3 linked regions of the Methylobacterium currus genome follow. The protein of the gene in region 1 binds, or shares a complex with, the protein of each later gene. Links are inferred from orthologs where the notes say so. Each region holds a gene or a part of one and is shown on either strand. Other genes may lie near its edges. The genes, in order: ccmB, ccmE and DA075_RS10565.

Region 1 (3,069 bases):
GGCGGCGCCGTCGCCGAGGCGGGGCCGAGCGCGGCTGGTGTTGCGCAGGCGCGGCAGCGCCTCCAGCGCGGAATCCTGGATCACGCCGTCGCGGCCGGCGGCGACCGTCCGGGGCAAGGCGGCGTCGAGGGGCGTGTCGCCGGTCGCCACACGGACGGGCTGGCCGTTGACGACGAGCGAGCAGCGGGGGCTCATGGCCGTCTCCGTGCGACTGATCGGGCAGTGTGATGGGACGAGGAGAGCGCCACGCGTCAGCGCGGCGCGAACAGCAGGCGCTCGACCAGGGAAGCCCAGCGGTCGCGGTCGGCGCGCAGGTCCTCCTGCGTATCCTCGCCTTGCGCTTGCTGGATCGTGAGCGCCGCGACCTGGGCGCGCAGCTCCGCCGCGGCCTCCCGCTCGGAGCGCAGCACGGCCTTCATCACCTTGTTCTCGGCCTCGAGGTGGGCGACGAGATCGTCGATCTCCTCCATCTCCTCCTCGTCGGGCGGGGGCAGCCGGTAGGGCCGGGGCCCGAGCCAGCCGGGCGGGAGGAGCAGGCGCCGCACCAGATCGAAATCCGGGCCGGTCCGCCCGTCGAGGTTCGGGCCGCTCCGCTCCTTGAGATCCGGGCCGCTCCGCTCCTGGCCCGAGATGTCAATCGCCGCCTCGCCCATCGGTGCCTCTCCGCGCCTCGTGCCGGCCGTCCGGACCGCACCCTCGGGTGCGCCGCATCCGGTCACGGCCAGGCTGACGATGCTGTCGGCATGGTTAAGGAGCGTTTAAACGCTACGCTCGCATTCGCGCGATTGACCGGGGGAAGCCGGCGACACACTCTCGGTCCGCGACCCGGAGCGGACGCTGATTCGCCCGCCCCGGAACCCACGGAGATCACGATGCTGGATGGACGACGGGTGCTGATCGTCGAGGACGAGGCGCTGGTCGCCCTGGAACTGACCGAGATCGTCACCGGTTCGAACGCCCACGCCGTCGGCCCGGCCCGCACCAACCGCGAGGCCCTGGCGCTGATCGACCTGGAGGAGATCGACGTCGCGATCCTCGACCTCAACCTCGCCGACGGCGAGGCGACGCCCACGGCCGAATGCCTAATCGGCAAGGGCGTGCCGGTCCTGATCTGCACCGGCGGCGTGCTGCCGCGCGCGATGCGGCTGATGTGGCCGGACCTGCCGATCCTGAGGAAGCCCCTCAATCCCGATCGCCTGGTCGAGGCGCTGGGCGCGCTCTGCCCCGAGCCGGTGGGCGAGAGCCGGGTCTAGCGGGCGCACCCGCGCGGGCGGCGGATCACCGGCCGCCGCCCTCGTCCCGGCAGCCGAAGCCCTACTCCCCCCACCGCAGAGCCGCCGCCGCCGCCAGCGTGCCGACCACGCCCGCCGCGAGGCTGAGCGCGGCGAGGATCGCCAGCGGCGTCGTGAACGGCACCGTGCCACTGACGGCCGCTTCCGCCGCCGAGACGCCGAAGATCAGGGTCGGCACCATCAGGGGCAGCACCACCACGGCAAGGATCAGGCCGCCGCGGCGGATCGAGGCGGTCAGCGCCGCCCCGACGGCCCCGATGAAGGTCAAGGCCGGGGTGCCGACGAGGAGCGTCAGGCTGGTCGCCGCCATCCCGGTGGGGCTCAGGGCCACGAGGAGCCCGAATAAGGGGGTGGCCAGCGCCAGCGGCAGGCCGGTGGTGAGCCAGTGCGCCGTGACCTTGGCGAGAACCAGGAGCTCCAGCGGGGCGGGGGCGCCGGTGAGGAGATCGAGGGAGCCGTCTTCCTCGTCGGCCTGAAACAGGCGGTCGAGGCCGATCAGCGTCGCCAGCACGGCGGCGATCCACAGGATGCCGGGGCCGATCCGGGCGAGCAGGTTGAGGTCGGGCCCGAGGCCGAACGGCACCAGGGCGACGATCATCAGGAAGAACACCAGGGACAGCGCCCCGGAGCCGCCGATGCGGCCGGCGAGGCGCAGGTCGCGGGCGACCACGGCCAGAAAGGCGCGGCCCATCAGAACGCCTCCGCGAAGGGGTCGGCCGCGGCGTCGGACCGGGCGGCGCGGAACGCCTCGACCGAGAGTTCGCGGGCGCTCTCGAGGCCGAGCGCCTGGTGGGTGGCCGCGATGACGAGGCCGCCTTCCGCCAGATGCCCCCGCATCAGCCCGGCGAGGGCCCCCTGCGAGGCCACGTCGAGGGCGGCGGTCGGCTCGTCGAGGAGCCAGAGCGGCCGGCGGCAGACGAGGAGCCGGGCGAGCGCCACCCGCCGGCGCTGGCCGGCCGACAGGTAGGCGACCGGCAGCGCCGCCGCATGGGCGAGGCCGAGGCGGGCGAGCGCGGCGCGCGGGTCGAGATCGGCCTCGCCGAGCAGGTCGCGGGCGAAGACCAGGTTCTCTTGCGCCGTGAGCGCCCCTTTGAGCCCGTCGCGATGGCCGACGACGTGAAGGCATTCGGGGATGGTGCGCTCGCCCACGCCCTCGGCGACGAGCCGCCCGGCCTCGGGCCGCAGTCGCCCGGCGAGGATGGCGAGCAGCGACGATTTGCCGGCGCCGTTGCGACCGGTCACGGTCAGCGCCTCGCCGGCCTCGAGGGTGAAGGAGAGCCCGGCGAAGACGCGGCGGCCGGAGCGCCGGCAGGCGAGGTTCTCGGCGATCAGGCGCAAGGGCGGGTGTCCAAGGATGGGGATCTCCGGATGGAATCTCCGGGGGCGGGCAACGGCCGCGTTTACGCTATGCGCGCGCCGCCGAGAATGCGCGATTGCGCGGCCACCAGACCCGTAGCGGCCAGTTTCGAAGTGTTCTATACGCATCCCCGGCTGCGCCGCGCGACCTTCAGAGGCGTCCAAACCGTCCTTCGCGCATCCCAGTCCGGGCACCCCCGGGGCGGCGCGCGCACCGTCCGATTCCCGCCGGCAGGCGAGGGCGGGCGGCACACGGGTCTTCCCTGCGTCAGCCAGGGCCGAGCCCGCAGCGCATCCGGCCGAACACTTAGGTGTGGCGCAGGTCCTGCCTGCGCCGTGTTCGACAACCCCTCGCGAGGACCACGCCGTGGCATCGATCGACAGCTTCAAGGCCCGCCAGACGCTTCAGGCCGGCGGAAAA
Region 2 (3,113 bases), on another replicon or contig:
CGGTGCTCGCCCTGCTCTGGCCGATGTCGCGCCGCCCTGGCTTCGCGGCCGTCCCGGAAGGCGAGGCGCGGATCGCCACCGAGACCGGGTTCTACCGCGACCAGCTGCGCGAGATCGACCGCGACGCGGCCCGCGGGCTCCTGGCCGCGCCGGAGGCCGAGGCCGCCCGGGCGGAAGCCGCGCGCCGCCTCCTGCGGGCGAGCCGGGATCCCGGCCGGGTCGCCGGGGCGATGGGCGAGCCGGCCCTGCGCCGGCGCCGGGCGGCCTCCGCCTTCGCCCTCTCGACGGTGCCGCTCGTCGCGCTCCTCGTCTACGGCATCTACGGCTCGCCGGACCTGCCGGCCCAGCCCCAGGCCGAGCGCCTGGCCCACGCGCGGACGGCCGGCAACGACCTCGCGGCGGCGGTGGCGCAGATCGAGGCCCATCTCGCCCAGGCGCCGGAGGACGGCCGCGGCTGGGCGGTGCTGGCGCCGGTCTATCTGCGCCTCGGCCGCGTCGAGGATGCGATCAAGGCCTACGAGAACGCCCTGCGGATCCTCGGCGAGGAGGCCGGGCGGCTCGCCGATTACGGCGAGGCCCTGGTGGCGGCGAGCGACGGGGTCGTCTCGTCGAAGGCCCGCGACGCCTTCGAGCGGGCGCTCCGCCAGGATGCGAAGGCGGTCAAGCCGCAATTCTACCTCGCCCGCGCCGCCGAGCAGGACGGCGACCGCGACAAGGCCCGCGCCCGCTACGCCGCCCTCGCCGCCGCCGCGCCGCCCGACGCGCCCTGGCTGCCGATGGTGCGCGACAGCCTCGCCCGCCTCGACGGCACCGCGCCGCCTGCCGCCGCCAAGCCCGCGATGGGCGAGGAGCAGCGCGGCATGGTCCGCGGCATGGTCGAGGGGCTAGCCCAGCGCCTCGCCGAGAAGGGTGGCACGCCGGAGGAGTGGGCCCGGCTGGTGCGCTCCTATGGGGTGCTCGGCGAGCGACCGAGGGCGGAGGAGACCCTGGCGCAGGCGCGGACCGCGCTCGGGAACGATACGGCCAAGCTCGCTCCGGTGGAGGAGGCGGCGCGGGAGATGGGATTGGGCACCGCGAAGGCGGTGCCGTGAGGATCGCGACGGCCGAACCCCTCCCCCCTCTGCGGGGGAGGGGGGAGGGGCGCGCCGGTCTCGGCTTCGCCGCACAAGCTCTGCTATACAGTGACAACCAACAGAGCCGGCCCCGCGCCGGCCGCCTCCGGGAGACGCCCCTCATGACGCTCACCCCCCTCCCCCGCTGCTGGCCTTGAGACCCGCACCATGACGCGCCGGCGCCGCCGTTCCGTCCTCATCCTCGTCTGCGGCGCCGTGCTGGCGGCGGCCCTCGGGCTCGTCCTCACGGCGATGCGCGACACCATCGTGTTCTTCCGCTCGCCGACCGAGGTGGCGGGCCAGAAGGTCGCGCCCGGCACCCGCTTCCGCCTCGGCGGGCTGGTCGAGGCCGGCTCGCTCAAGCGCGAGGCCGACGGAAAGGTGGCGTTCGCCGTCACCGACACCGGCTCGACCGTGCAGGTGCGCTACCGTGGCCTGCTGCCCGACCTCTTCCGCGAGGGCCAGGGCGTGGTGACCGAGGGCGTGCTGGAGCCCGACGGGATTTTTCGCGCCGACACGGTGCTGGCCAAGCACGACGAGACCTACATGCCCCGCGAGGTCGCCGACGCCCTCAAGGCGCAGGGGCGCTGGCAGGAAGGCGCCGGCAAGCCGGGACAAGACACGTCCGGAAAAAACTCGTCCGCGCAAGGCTCCGCCGAGCCCGTCTCCCGCACCGCCGTCCAATAGTCCCGCCCCGTGCGGCGGAAGGTCTTGGCGGCGCTGAAGACGAACCGGACTAAGATGACGCCCGCGATCCGCCGCGGCAGGACGCCGGGTCGGGAGAACCGTCGACCGATCGCCCGTCCCGATGGACAAAACGCTTACCGAAAGGTCGCCCTGGTGCTGATCGAGGTTGGTCACTACGCCCTCGCCCTGGCGCTCGCCCTGTCGCTGACGCAGATGGTGATGCCGGTCTGGGCGAGCCGCGCCGGCGACCCGGTCCTGCGCAGCGTCACGGTGCCGGCGGCGCTCGCCACCTTCGCGTGCATCGCCTTCGCGTTCGGGGCGCTGACCTACGCCCACGTGACCTCGGACTTCTCGGTCCAGAACGTCGTCGAGAACTCGCACTCGATGAAGCCGCTGATCTACAAGATCTCCGGCGTCTGGGGGAACCACGAGGGCTCGATGCTGCTCTGGGTGCTGATCCTGGCGCTGTTCGGCGCCGTGGTGGCGCTCGCCCGCAACGCCGTGCCGCCCACCCTCCGCGCCAACACGCTGGGCGTGCAGGCCGCGATCACCGCGGTGTTCCTGCTCTTCATCCTCGTCACCTCGAACCCCTTCGCCCGGCTCAACCCGGCCCCGGTCGAGGGGCGCGACCTCAACCCGCTGCTCCAGGATCCGGGCCTCGCGATCCATCCGCCGCTGCTCTATCTCGGCTATGTCGGCTTCTCGATCACCTTCGCCTTCGCCATCGCGGCCTTGATCGAGGGCCGGATCGACGCCGCCTGGGCTCGCGCCGTGCGGCCCTGGACGCTGGCGGCCTGGTGCTTCCTCACCGTCGGCATCGCCATGGGGTCGTACTGGGCGTATTACGAGCTCGGCTGGGGCGGCTGGTGGTTCTGGGACCCGGTCGAGAACGCCTCGCTGATGCCCTGGCTCGCCGGCACGGCGCTCGTCCACTCCACCGTCGTGATGGAGAAGCGCGACGCCCTCAAGGTCTGGACGGTGCTGCTCGCCATCCTGACCTTCTCGCTGTCGCTGCTCGGCACCTTCCTGGTGCGCTCGGGCGTGCTGACCTCGGTCCACACCTTCGCCACCGACCCGACCCGCGGCACCTTCATCCTCGGCATCCTGGTGCTGTTCATCGGCGGCTCGCTGGCGCTCTACGCCTGGCGCGCGCCCACCTTGCGCCAGGGCGGCCTGTTCGCGCCGATCTCCCGCGAGGGCGCGCTGGTGATGAACAACCTGTTCCTGTCGGCGGCCTGCGCCACGGTGCTGGTCGGCACGCTCTATCCGCTCGTGCTCGAGTCGCTGACGGGGGAGAAGATCTCGGTCGGGCCG
Region 3 (2,952 bases), on another replicon or contig:
GCGGCGTGAGAGGGCGGGTTTTCGCGCCCAGGCCTGGTCAGGACCGGCGATCGGCCTCGCCGGGCACCAGCCGCTTCGCCATGACGATCGTGCGCTCCTCGCCGTGCAGGGTCTCCCGCACGGCCCGGTAGCCGAGCCGGTCGTAGAAACCCACGGCCGTCAACGACGATTGCAGGGTCAGCGCGGCGACGCCCGCTTCCTCGGCCGCCCGCTCGACCGCCGCCATCAACGCCCGCCCGGTGCCGCCCCGTTGCGCGTCGGGAGCGACGAAGACGGCGCGCACGACCGCGCCGTCGCGGCTCGCCGTGCCGACGGGGCGGCCACTCTCCAAGGCGACGAAGACCTGCCGCTCCGCGATGGAAGCGGCCACTCTGTCCGAGGTGAAGCTCCGGGCGACCCGCGCGATGGTCTCAGGCGCGTAATCCCGCGCATTGCTCTCGTGCAACGCAGACAGGACGACGCGGCTGATTTCCGCCGCGTCGTCCACCGTCGCCAGACGGATGTGGCACGCCATCGCTCATCCTCCCCCGACGCCGCGCCGCGGGGGAGTGCCGCGGCCGGCCTAGAGGACCGCCTGGCCCAGCAGAACCGCCGCGATCGCGATCACCACCGCGATCACCAGGAACAGCATGAACAGCAGACGCGCAATGCCGCGGGCGCCCGACGCCACGTTGGTGAAGCCCAGCGCACCGGCCACCAGCGAGATCACGAAGAAGATGATCGCCCATTTCAACATGGCGGGAGCACTCCGGTGCGTTCGGAAAAGTCGCAGCGATAACCGGCATAGCCACGCTTCGTTCCGGATCCTCCACCACTCGCTGCGCCATCCGTCTGCGCCGTTCGTCCGCATTGCTCAGGGAGGCGCCCACGCGCTACACCCACGCCGATGTCGATGGATGCCAAGGCGATAGGTCCCAAGGCGATGGGTCGTCTCACGCGGCTGGCGCAGCCCGGCCATTTCATGCGCTGGTCCGGGGTTCTGCTGCCCTGGGTGGCGGGCCTCGCCCTCGTGCTGCTGGCGGTCGGCCAGTACCTGACCTGGTTCGTGGCCCCGCCCGACTACCAGCAGGGCGAGACGGTGCGGATCATGTACATCCACGTGCCGGCGGCCTGGATGGCGGTGTTCTTCTACGGCGCCATGACGGTCTCGGCGCTCGGCACCCTGATCTGGCGTCATCCACTGGCCGACGTGGCGCAGCGCGCCGCCGCCCCCATCGGCGCCGCCTTCACCCTGATCTGCCTCGTCACCGGCTCGCTCTGGGGCAAGCCGATGTGGGGCACCTACTGGGTCTGGGACGCGCGCCTGACCTCGATGCTGGTGCTGTTCCTGATCTATTGCGGGCTGCTCGCCCTGTGGCGGACCATCGAGGATCCGAACAGGGCCGCCCGGGCGGTCGCGATCCTGACCCTCGTCGGCGCCGTCAACCTGCCGATCATCAAGTTCTCGGTGAACTGGTGGTCGACCCTGCACCAGCCGGCCTCGATCCTGCGGATGGGCGGGCCGACCATCCATCCGACCATGCTCTATCCCCTGCTGGTGATGATCGCCGCCGCCTCGGTGCTCGGCGTCGCCCTGCATCTCCAGGCGATGCGCACCGAGATCCTGCGCCGGCGCGTGCGCACCCTGACGATCCTGGAGGCCGAGCGGCTCGATGCCGCGCTCCTCGCCCCGCAGGCGGCCTGACCGGCATGGATCTCGGCCCTCACGCCCCCTTCATCCTGGGCGCCTACGGCTTCACCGGCTTGGTGATCCTCGGCCTCGTCGCCCACGCGTTCCTCGACCGGCGGGCGCAGGAGCGGGCGCTCGCCCGGCTCGCGCAGGAACCGCCTCCGCGGGGCCGCCGGTGAGCGACGTCCCCTTGCATCCGGTCGAGGAGACCGAGGAGCCGCCGCGCCGCAGCCGGCTCCTCTTCCTGCTGCCGCTCCTCGCCTTCGCAGGCCTGGCCGGCATCTTCCTCGGCAAGCTGCTCACCACCGGATACGATCCCTCCGCCATCCCCTCGGCCCTGATCGGCCGCCAGGTGCCGGACTTCACCCTGCCGCCGGTCCCCGGCCTGACGGCCGACGGCGCCGCGGTGCCGGGCCTGACGGCCGCCGATTTCAAGGGCAAGGTGACGGTGCTGAACGTCTGGGCCTCGTGGTGCGCACCCTGCCAGGTCGAGCATCCGATGCTGGTGCGGCTCTCCCGCGACGGGGTCAACCTCGTCGGCATCGACTACAAGGACCAGCCCGAGAACGGCCGCCGCTTCCTCGGCCGTCACGGCAATCCGTTCCGCGCGGTGGGGGCCGACGAGGCCGGCCGCGTCGGCATCGATCTCGGGGTCTACGGCGTGCCGGAGACCTTCGTGATCGGACCGGACGGGCGAATTCGCGAAAAACTCGTCGGCATCCTGACGCCGGAGAATTACGACGCCTTCCTGGCGCGGGTGCGGGCGATGCAGTAGGGGGCCCTCGTGCCCCTGTCGCGGATCTCCTTCGGCGAACGCGTCAGTCGTCCGGGATAGGGGCGAGGCTATCGCCTCGCTCCCTATTTCGGCAGCGCGTAGATGTTGACCTCCAGCGCGTCGTCGGACGGGCTCGCGAGCGGGGTCAGGTATTCTTCCACGAAGGCATCCTGGACGAGGATGCCCTTGGCATCGAGATAGGCCGTCACCGTCTCGTAGGTCTGGTCGATGCCCTCGTAGGCGCCCTTGTGGGTGAAGCGCAGGGCCTTGCCGCTCGGCGTCGAGCCGAAGCGCAGGTCGTCCGGGAGGCCGGCGGGACGCGGGTTCGGGGCGGCCTCGACCGGCACCATCACCTCGAACTGGAAGCCGTCATCGTCGGTGCGGGTGAAGACCGAGATCGGCTGGCCGTTGGCCTTGATGCCGGCCCCTGCAAGCGCCGCCTCGACCTTGGCGATCGCGTCCTTCAGGCTCGGCAGCGCCTGATCCCACTTCGCGGTGCCGGACAGGA

The links.
Region 2: the proteins of ccmB (region 1) and ccmE are in contact, whole or in part, in a solved structure (PDB 8CE8), measured with the Escherichia coli proteins. The link is inferred for Methylobacterium currus from one-to-one orthologs.
Region 3: the proteins of ccmB (region 1) and DA075_RS10565 are in contact, whole or in part, in a solved structure (PDB 8CE8), measured with the Escherichia coli proteins. The link is inferred for Methylobacterium currus from one-to-one orthologs.

Annotation. Positions count from the first base shown.
Region 1 is NZ_CP028844.1:322,833-325,901, reverse strand. Bases 150-3,069 are described here. They hold ccmB (heme exporter protein CcmB), read right to left. Parts: upstream 1,984-3,069; coding sequence 1,315-1,983; downstream 150-1,314. Other genes in these bases: acnA (aconitate hydratase AcnA), read left to right, coding at 3,016-3,069; ccmA (heme ABC exporter ATP-binding protein CcmA), read right to left, coding at 1,983-2,630; DA075_RS31610 (response regulator), read left to right, coding at 873-1,253; DA075_RS31615 (hypothetical protein), read right to left, coding at 252-653; DA075_RS31620 (ferredoxin reductase domain-containing protein), read right to left, coding at 150-195. In the rest of the region: more of DA075_RS31620, read right to left, coding at 1-149. UniProt on the Escherichia coli protein: Required for the export of heme to the periplasm for the biogenesis of c-type cytochromes.
Region 2 is NZ_CP028843.1:2,544,548-2,547,660, forward strand. Bases 76-3,039 are described here. They hold ccmE (cytochrome c maturation protein CcmE), read left to right. Parts: upstream 76-1,280; coding sequence 1,281-1,799; downstream 1,800-3,039. Other genes in these bases: ccmI (c-type cytochrome biogenesis protein CcmI), read left to right, coding at 76-1,091; DA075_RS12095 (heme lyase CcmF/NrfE family subunit), read left to right, coding at 1,953-3,039. Also shown: more of ccmI, read left to right, coding at 1-75; more of DA075_RS12095, read left to right, coding at 3,040-3,113. UniProt on the Escherichia coli protein: Heme chaperone required for the biogenesis of c-type cytochromes. Transiently binds heme delivered by CcmC and transfers the heme to apo-cytochromes in a process facilitated by CcmF and CcmH.
Region 3 is NZ_CP028843.1:2,203,686-2,206,637, forward strand. Bases 1-2,803 are described here. They hold DA075_RS10565 (heme ABC transporter permease), read left to right. Parts: upstream 1-922; coding sequence 923-1,684; downstream 1,685-2,803. Other genes in these bases: DA075_RS10550 (EAL domain-containing protein), read left to right, coding at 1-9; DA075_RS10555 (GNAT family N-acetyltransferase), read right to left, coding at 38-514; DA075_RS10560 (DUF1328 domain-containing protein), read right to left, coding at 563-736; ccmD (heme exporter protein CcmD), read left to right, coding at 1,690-1,848; DA075_RS10575 (DsbE family thiol:disulfide interchange protein), read left to right, coding at 1,845-2,444. Also shown: more of DA075_RS10580, read right to left, coding at 2,804-2,952. UniProt on the Escherichia coli protein: Required for the export of heme to the periplasm for the biogenesis of c-type cytochromes.